Regions from separate parts of the Pseudoalteromonas obscura genome, predicted to be linked through region 3. Evidence: predicted binding sites of a transcription regulator. Region 3 holds the regulator's gene; each other region holds the start of a gene.
What was found. The regulator MetJ, encoded in region 3, represses methionine synthesis genes. The targets are predictions, from matches to a motif close to TAGACGTCTAGACGTCTA.
Positions count from the first base shown of each region.

Region 1 (3,288 bases), on a different contig from region 3:
AAGTGGCCATGCTCATTGGAAAACAGACTAAAACACCAGTTCCGATTGAAGACTTACAGTTGCTAGGACTATTTCACGATGCGGGGATCCCTGCAATGGCCATGCGGTTTCAGGATTACAATGATGTTTTGATGCGCGCAACACAGCGGCCGGAACACTCATTGGTTGAATATGAGTCGCAACAATACCCTACAAATCATACCGTTGTAGGGTATTACTTGGCAAGTTCATGGCACCTTCCCAAAAGAGTGTGTCAAATTATACTGCGTCATCATGATGCGCACTTCTTTCAGGATAACGACTCTGATCTTGAAAAGAAAATCCTTGCAACACTGAAACTTGCAGAAAACTTCTCTTTTGAAATTAAACACTTTAGAAGTTGTGCAGATTGGCATGCCTTTAAAGATGACGTGATGTTGGCATTGGATTTGAGTGACGATGATTACACGGATATGAAAGAGGATGTTGAAGAGTTTTTAATTGGCTGAGATATATAAAAGGCGCTTTGAAAAGCGCCTTTCTGCTAACATAATTTAGACTATTAAAGTCCGGCAGCTGCTTTAAGTGCTTCTGCTTTATCTGTTTTTTCCCAAGGGAACTCTTCACGACCAAAGTGACCATATGCAGCAGTAGGCTGATAAATTGGACGCTCTAGGTCGAGCATAGTGATTAAGCCATATGGACGAAGATCGAAGTGCTCACGAACTAGCTCAATTAGGCGTGTTTCTTCAAGCTTACCAGTACCAAAAGTATCAATGCTGATAGAAGTAGGCTCAGCTACACCAATAGCATAAGAAACTTGGATTTCACACTTGTCAGCAAGACCTGCTGCTACAATGTTCTTAGCAACATAGCGACCAGCATATGCAGCTGAACGGTCTACTTTTGATGGATCTTTACCTGAGAAAGCACCACCACCGTGTCTTGCCATACCACCGTATGTATCTACGATGATTTTACGACCTGTTAGACCACAGTCACCCATTGGACCACCGATAACAAAACGTCCAGTTGGGTTGATGAAGAATTTTGTTGCTTCGGTAATTAGTTCTTTAGGTAGCGTAGGCTTAATGATTGTTTCCATTACAGCTTCAACTAGCTCATCTTGTGATACTGAGTCACAGTGCTGAGTTGAAAGTACAACTGCGTCGATGCCAACTGGCTGACCATTTTCGTATGCAAAAGTTACTTGTGATTTTGCATCTGGACGTAACCATGGCAGAGTGCCATCTTTACGCACTGCAGCTTGACGCTGTACAAGACGGTGAGAATAAGTGATTGGTGCAGGCATTAAAACGTCAGTTTCATTACATGCATATCCAAACATTAAACCTTGGTCACCAGCGCCTTGATCTTCTGGACGAGAGCGATCTACACCTTGGTTGATGTCTGGAGACTGTTTACCAATGGTGTTCAAAATTGCGCAAGAGTCAGCATCAAAGCCCATATCAGAATGGGTGTAACCAATTTCACGAACTGTTTTACGTGTTAATTCTTCAATGTCTACCCAAGCGCTTGTGGTTACTTCACCACCAACCATGACCATACCAGTTTTAACGTAGGTCTCACACGCTACGCGTGCCTTTGGGTCTTGCTCAAGAATTGCATCTAATACTGCATCTGAAATCTGATCCGCAATTTTATCCGGATGGCCTTCAGAAACTGACTCTGAAGTAAATAAGTGTTTCGCCATTATTTATACTCACAAAAAAAGCGCTTCGCGAACATGCGTAAAACAGCGCGAGAAAATTTTAGAAGAGATATTCTAACGAAAACAATTTTATATGCATAGTTTTTTTACGCCTAGACGTCTATTTTTAGATACTTGCAATTTACGCATTAAAAACAAAGTGAATTTATAACTTTTCTTGTGATTTTAATTGCAGTGGTAATTTTATTAGGTAAAAATGGGCCTTTAAAAACACTCGTGCAAACACTTAAAGGTAGGAGAATCCATGCCATCTCGCAAAGAACTTGCAAACGCAATTCGCGTTCTATCCATGGACGCTGTACAAAAGGCTAAATCAGGCCACCCAGGGGCACCAATGGGCATGGCAGACATCGCAGAGGTACTTTGGCGCGATTATTTAAAGCACAACCCAAACAATCCGGAATGGGTAGATAGAGATAGATTTGTATTATCAAATGGTCACGGCTCAATGTTAATTTATTCGTTATTACATTTGAGTGGCTATGACTTGTCTATTGACGATTTAAAGAACTTTCGTCAAATGCACTCTAAGACACCAGGTCACCCAGAGTATGGGTATGCGCCTGGTATTGAAACGACTACTGGTCCATTAGGCCAAGGCATAACTAATGCAGTAGGTATGGCAATTGCAGAGAAGGCATTAGCGGCGCAATTCAACCGCGACGAATATGACATTGTTAATCACTACACTTATGCGTTTTTAGGTGACGGCTGTCTTATGGAAGGCATCTCTCATGAGGCGTGCTCTTTAGCTGGTACATTAGGGCTGGGCAAGCTAATCGCATTTTGGGATGACAACGGCATTTCAATTGACGGTGAAGTGGAAGGCTGGTTTAGCGATGATACACCACAGCGCTTTGAAGCATACGGCTGGCACGTAATTCCAGCGGTCGACGGTCATGATAGTGAAGCAATTAAAGCTGCGATTGAAGCGGCGCGTGCAGAGACGGGTAAACCAACATTAATTTGTTGTAAAACTGTGATTGGCTATGGTTCACCAAATAAATCTGGTAGCCATGATTGTCACGGCGCACCTTTAGGTGATGAAGAGATCAAAGCAGCTCGTGAATTCCTTGGTTGGGAGCATGGCGCTTTTGAGATCCCTGAAGGCGTTTATGCTAAATGGGATGGTTCGGCACACGGCCAGCAAATCCAAAGCGAATGGTTGGTTAAATTTACTGAATATCAAATGCATTACCCTGAATTGGCAGCCGAGTTTGAGCGTCGTACAAAGGGTGAATTGCCAACAAACTGGACTGAGCAAACTGAAGCTTATATTGCTGAATTACAAGCAAACCCAGCAAACCCAGCAACACGTAAAGCGTCACAAAATGCATTAAACGCATTTGGTCCAATTTTACCTGAGTTTATGGGTGGTTCAGCAGACCTTGCAGGTTCAAACTTGACGTTGTGGGAAGGTTCAAAAGGCCTGACAGCAGATGATGCATCAGGTAACTATATCTTCTACGGCGTGCGTGAATTTGGCATGTCAGCGATTATGAATGGTATTGCTTTACACAAAGGCTTTATCCCATACGGCGCGACTTTCCTGATGTTCATGGAGTATGCACGTAACG
Region 1 covers NZ_JASJUT010000006.1:96,934-100,221, reverse strand. The annotation lists gene QNM18_RS14970 (HDOD domain-containing protein) at 1-488, shown strand, start outside; gene metK (methionine adenosyltransferase) at 542-1,693, opposite strand; gene tkt (transketolase) at 1,956-3,288, shown strand, end outside.
Region 1: a site for MetJ is predicted at 1,797-1,814, ahead of metK (methionine adenosyltransferase). Genes of this name have one in related genera too.

Region 2 (3,288 bases), on a different contig from region 3:
TGCACCGGTATAAAATAACCAGTTCACATCAACCAGTGGAGAATTGGATGTTTTATCTAAAACCGTAAAGTGCTGCGTTGCAGGTTGCGCCATTTGTGCACTAAGCGCATCAAGTGCAACTTCGCGATCAAACCCTTCAACTTTTGCTTTCGCAGACATAGTCACAGTGTTGCGGCCTGAATCTACAAAATATTTATTTGCTATGCTGCGAATGTCTTCAGGCGTGACTGTATCTGCGGTCGCATAGATTTGATTGATCACTTCAGGATCTCGTTCGAAATGTACATAACTTGCCAACATAGATGCGATTGCTTTAGAAGAGTCTAAGTCGTTTGCAAAGCTATATCTGAGATTTGACTTTAATGCTGCAAGTTTTTCTTCATCGACTAACTCGGTACGCGCTGTTGCATAAGTCCGGTTAACTGCGTCACGTACAGTGACTAAATCTTTTTCATCTTCAACTTTGATAAAAACATGCAACAAACCCGGATCTTTAGTTTCAGCATTATAAGTGAACAATTGCGTGGCAATTTGTTTGTCTACAACCAACTCTTGATACAGCTTAGAGTTTTTTGAAAAATAGAGCTCGGAAATCAAATCCACTGCAGCTCGGTCTTTTTGTGTCGGTTCCCAAGCAGGACCTTTGTAAGATACCAATAACCAGTGTCCCGGTTGACCTTCATTAACAACATGCTGATACCTTGCCTCTTGCTGTTTTGGCTCCACAGGAATATCTGCTTGATACTCGCCTCTCTGCCATTCACCCCAATGCTTTTTCACCTTTTTTATGGTCGCTTTTGGATCAACATCACCCACGATGATGATGGTTGCATATTCAGGTTTGTAAAATCGCTCAAAAAATAGATCAGCATAAGCCATTTGATCTGGCATAGCTTCGATGTCTTCAAAAAAGCCCATCGTCGTGTGTTTATAGGTGTGTTCATCAAATGCTTTGTCGCGCACCGCACCTAATAACTTGCGGATGGGGTTGGCGTTATTTTTAAGATATTCACCTTTTACTGTCAGTGCCTCTGTTCGAAACTGCTCTTCACTAAAATGTAAGTTCTGGAAAATATCAGCCTGAATTTCAAGTACCTTCTCCAAATGCTCTTTAGAAAAGCTCAGATAGTAGTTGGTGTAGTCATTGGTTGTGTAAGCACGATTATCTACGCCTGAATTTTTGATGATATCTTTATATACAGCCTCAGGATATTTTTTTGAGCCTTTGAACATCATATGCTCAAAAAAGTGTGCAAACCCAGTCTTACCCTCTTCAATTTCGTTGCGCGACCCCACTGATACTGGGATCTGCAAAGATACGACATCAGGGTAATCTGTTTTAACGACCATGACGCGCAAGCCATTGCTTAGCTCTTCGATTACATAATCATGAGAGAAAACTTTGTTTTCAGTCACTTGTTTCACTGTCTTTGCATCACTTTGAAGACTTGACGCATTACTTGCGTTATTAGAAGCGCAGCCAGTCAATGCCAGTGTCACAGCCAAACTGGTAGCCAAAAGCTTAAATTTCATAAGTGTCCCTAATACTTTTAATCTTTGTTGTCTTAGTACCTACGCTTATAGCGTAGGTCAATGCCCCGATTATGCCTTATAGCTAGCAAAAGTCTTATGCTTCACGATAAAAGCCTAAAAAAAACGATTAGCTATGGATTAAATTTGCACAACTTAAAAGTGAGTAATATCAATAACTATGAAAAAAATTCATCTTTAATGAAATAAATTCAATAAAAAAATCTATCTAGACGTCTAAATGGCTGCTATATTTATCCTACTACGGTGAATTAAGTGGGAATGAGACACATGGCTTTATCGCTACAAGAGAAAATATTAGACCCGAATCAAGGGGTATACTTGATTGGTACTACGCCACCAAAGTTAGGTACCGACAGTGAAAAACTACATACCATAGCGACTAAGTTATTAGATAGATTGCATGAAATCGAATATGACGGTGTCATAATTTACGATATTCAAGATGAAAGCAGTCGTACACAAGTGCCTAGACCATTTCCATTTAAACAAACAGTTGATCCCTGTGAATACAGTAAATTGGTGCGAGACCTCTCTAAACTTGATGTCATTACATACAAGAGCGTCGCACAGCGGGACCGCGAAGAATTCAATCAATGGTTACATAAAACCAAACAAGACTTCGACCTGAACAATTTAGTGCTGGTTGGCAGCCCCTCTTCACAAGGTGATATCAAATTAGGCTTACCAGAAGCTTACCAAACGTTGCAAGCGCACCCTGAGCGCTTTTTCTTGGGTGGCGTCACAATCGCTGAGCGCCATGCCAATAAACGCAATGAACATGAGCGGTTAATCGATAAAACGGCCAAGGGTTGTGAGTACTTCATTTCACAAGCAGTGTATGATGCACAGGCGAGTATTGACTTATTAACTAGCTATGCACGTACATGCCGCCAGCAAGGGCTTGAACCAAAGCGCATTATTTTAACATTTACTCCTTGTGGCGGAGAGAAAACCCTTGAGTTTATGAAGTGGCTAGGTATCTCTGTTCCTGAGGCGACTAAATGGCGCATGTTAGATGCAGAAAACACGCTTAATGAGTCCATTAAAATTTGTCGAGAAAATCTCGACCTGATTTTGCGCAGCTGCGCGCACCTCAATATTCCACTGGGACTGAATATTGAGAGCTTAACAAACCGTAAAGAAGAAATAGACGCGTCTATTAACTTATACAGACTGTTAAAAGCAACCATGGAACTGCAATTAGCAGAGAAACAAATAGCTTAATCACAACTTTCATTCTCGTAGCAAAAAGCCCCTTAATTGGGGCTTTTTTATATCTAAATTAAAAGCGATTAGATTGGTGAACCCGGCGGCATGGACAGTGGTGAATAGTTTGCTGGCCATTCACCTTCTTTCAAGAAGTGCTGAATATGCTCACCCAAGAAGAGCTCGAAGGCTTGCGCTTTGGTGGGGCTAGAAAACAGTGACTGCTCAGTTAAGTCCGCTGCAATTTGTCTCAGATAGTAGCGTAACTGTGCTTGTACTTCTGGAGCAACTTTATCACTGCTACTTAAATTGGCCATTCTATATGCCGTTAAATACTGTACACGATCATTTAGCTTTTTCGCCATTGGTGACTTAGGGGTTGCTTTAAATACTTGCTTGTGAATTTGATTGAAGATTTCATCGCTACCTAAAAATCGGTTGTTACGTGCGTGCTGTTGCGCCACTCGATTTAAGCGTTCAGCATTTAATAGGAGCTTCAATGTATGTTGGCTTGCCATTTCTGGCAAT
Region 2 covers NZ_JASJUT010000004.1:16,995-20,282, reverse strand. The annotation lists gene QNM18_RS11480 (M16 family metallopeptidase) at 1-1,533, opposite strand, end outside; gene QNM18_RS11475 (methylenetetrahydrofolate reductase) at 1,822-2,778, shown strand; gene QNM18_RS11470 (zinc-dependent metalloprotease) at 2,847-3,288, opposite strand, start outside.
Region 2: a site for MetJ is predicted at 1,761-1,778, ahead of QNM18_RS11475 (methylenetetrahydrofolate reductase). Genes of this name have one in related genera too.

Region 3 (3,288 bases):
CGTCCCAGGTAAAATCAGTGTTGAACTGACAAAACCTGCTGAATCCGTCAAAGATCTAGCCTTAGCTTATAGTCCAGGTGTTGCAGAACCCGTGCGCGAAATTGCGGCAGATCCTGCAAATGCATACCGATATACAGGTAAAGGCAACATGGTTGCTGTGATCAGTAACGGTACTGCTATTTTAGGTCTGGGTAACCTAGGACCTTTGGCGTCTAAACCCGTAATGGAAGGTAAAGCGCTTTTATTTAAGCGATTTGCAGGTTTAGATTCGATTGATATCGAAGTAAAACACCGCACAACTGAAGATTTTATCAACACCGTTGCAAATATTGCAGATACGTTTGGTGGTATTAACTTAGAAGATATTAAAGCGCCAGAGTGTTTTGAAATTGAAAAAGCTTTAATTGAGCGCTGTGATGTTCCTGTTTTTCACGATGATCAGCATGGTACAGCGATCGTAACTGCTGCTGGCATGCTAAACGCTTTGGAAATTCAAGGTAAAGACATCAAAGAGGCGATCATTGTTTGTTTGGGTGCAGGTGCAGCCGCAATCGCTTGTATGGAATTGCTAATTAAATGTGGTGCTCAACGTGAACACATTTACATGTTAGACCGCAAAGGTGTTATCCATACACGTCGCGATGACTTAAATGAGTATAAAACGCTGTTTGCCAATAACACTGATAAGCGTACATTGCAGGATGTTATTGCTGAAGCCGATGTATTTGTTGGTGTATCTGGTCCTGATTTGCTATCACCAGAAGATCTTAAACTGATGGCTAATAAGCCTGTGGTTTTTGCTTGTTCGAATCCAGATCCAGAGATTAGCCCTGAAGTGGCACATAGCGCTCGAGACGACTTAATCATGGCGACAGGTCGCTCTGACTATCCAAACCAAGTTAATAACGTACTGTGTTTTCCGTTTATTTTCCGCGGTGCATTAGATGTGCGCGCTACTGCTATCAATGATGAAATGAAAATTGCAGCGGTAGAAGCTATTCGTAGTATTGCAAAAGAACCTGTACCGGAAGAAGTTTTGGTTGCAGCAGAAGTAGAAAGCTTAGAGTTTGGCTCAGAGTACATAATTCCAAAGCCTATGGACCCTCGTTTACTACCTCGTATTGCAAAAGCAGTTGCACAAGCTGCAATTGACTCAGGTGTTGCACAGATTGAACTACCTGAAAATTACATGGCATAGATTTTACGGCTAAGTCTTGTAAGGGGCTTAGTGTGTTACATGATATAAAAAAGCCTCACATTAGTGAGGCTTTTTTATATTTGATAGGGACTGATTATTCTTCGTTTATCTCAGGAATATCTAATCCCATTTTTTCCATAATCTCGCGAACTTCTGCTGGGATCTTCTCTGGATTATCTTTTCTTAAGTCTTCGTCATTTGGCAAAGGCTGGCCAGTAAACGCATGTAAAAACGCTTCACACAGTAATTCACTATTTGTTGCATGGCGCAGGTTGTTAACCTGTCGACGAGTCCGTTCATCTGTCAGTACTTTAAGTACATTCAAAGGAATTGAAACAGTGATTTTTTTCACCTGTTCTGATTTTTTACCGTGTTCTGCATATGGGTGAACATATTCACCGTTCCATTTAGCCATAATTGTGTACTTGCCTCAGTGTTTACCTTGAATGTGAATAAGACTGGATTTTGTTTGCTGAGTGCACTGCTGACGGTTTGTACCATATACAAGCTAATTGCTGTGCACTGTACAGGAAATTGGCAGAATACTCGGTCTTTTGCCATATTAGGTCAAAGATTCAGTCTTATTGGCATCCTTTATCGCTTTCGTGGCGAAATTTTATCGGTTTGAATAAGATAGTCAAATACTAGTTATTTAGCCATATAGAAGTATAAATGTTTTGACATCTCACAATTGTTCATCTAACCTTTTAGACGTCTAAACATCCAAGTATCCAGGTGACCTATGAGCCAAAGTAAGAAGTCAACGATTGCCGTGAGAAATGGCATCGATGCAGATAAGCATCATGGTGCAGTTGTGCCTCCTTTATATCTCTCTACGACCTATTCTTTCGCTGATTTTGATAAAAAGCGGGATTATGATTATGGTCGCAGTGGCAACCCAAATCGAGATATTTTAGCCGATACACTCACTCAGTTAGAAGGTGGCGAAAAAGGCATTATTACCGCAACTGGCATGGCTGCGGTTCATCTTGTGACACAGTTATTAAACCATGACGATACTTTGGTGATCCCGCATGACTGTTACGGTGGCAGTTATCGATTATTTACCTCTTTAGAAAAGCGTGGCTTATTAAAAGTAGAAGTACTTGATTTAACTCAGCCTGAAAGTCTGCAAAAGATTGCGGATATTGCGCCTAAGATAGTTTGGATAGAAACTCCGAGTAATCCAATTCTAAGACTGACAGACATTGAAGCTGTGGTGAAAGCTGCGCACGGTTGTGGCGCCTTGGTAGCTGCGGACAATACATTTTTATCACCGGCGCTGCAAAACCCAATCGCTTTTGGTGTGGATATTGTTGTGCACTCTACGACTAAGTTTATCAATGGTCACTCAGACGTTGTTGGTGGAGCTGTCATTGCTCGCACGCAAGAATTGGGGGAAGAGCTTGCTTGGTGGGCAAACAATATTGGCATTACAGGTTCACCTTTTGACAGCTACTTAACACTGCGCGGACTTAGAACTTTAAAAGTGCGCCTAAAGCAGCATGAGCACAATGCATTGGCGATAGCTCAGTATTTAGAATCTTCTCCATTTGTTGAGCAAGTTTATTATCCCGGTTTAGCTTCCCATCCACAGCATGCGCTCGCCAAAAAGCAGCAGCATGGATTTGGTGGCATGGTAAGTTTTGACATCAAAGGGGGTCTGAAAGACTCCGCTGCATTTTTAACTTCTTTGTCCCAATTTTCTCTAGCTGAATCTTTGGGTGGTGTAGAGAGTTTGATTTGTCACCCAGCTACGATGACCCATGCAGGGATGGATCCACAGGCTAGACTTGAAGCGGGCGTAGGCGATACGTTAATCCGAATTTCCGTTGGAATTGAAGACGTTGAAGATTTGTTAGCAGATCTTGAGCAAGCGTTTAAAAAGGTGTACAGTCCTGTAAGCGGTGATTCTGACGATGCCAAAGACTTTAAACTATCCCCTGCACATACGGTTTTATGGTAACAATATGACAAAAGTAGTACACAAATTTGGCGGCTCTAGCCTTAGTTCTGCAGCGCGCTATCAAGCGGTTGCTAATATCATTTTAGGCCAATGCCAAAGAGGTGATTGTGTCGTTGTGTCAGCA
Region 3 covers NZ_JASJUT010000009.1:200,114-203,401, reverse strand. The annotation lists gene QNM18_RS19155 (malic enzyme-like NAD(P)-binding protein) at 1-1,198, shown strand, start outside; gene metJ (met regulon transcriptional regulator MetJ) at 1,293-1,613, opposite strand; gene metB (cystathionine gamma-synthase) at 1,941-3,164, shown strand; gene metL (bifunctional aspartate kinase/homoserine dehydrogenase II) at 3,169-3,288, shown strand, end outside.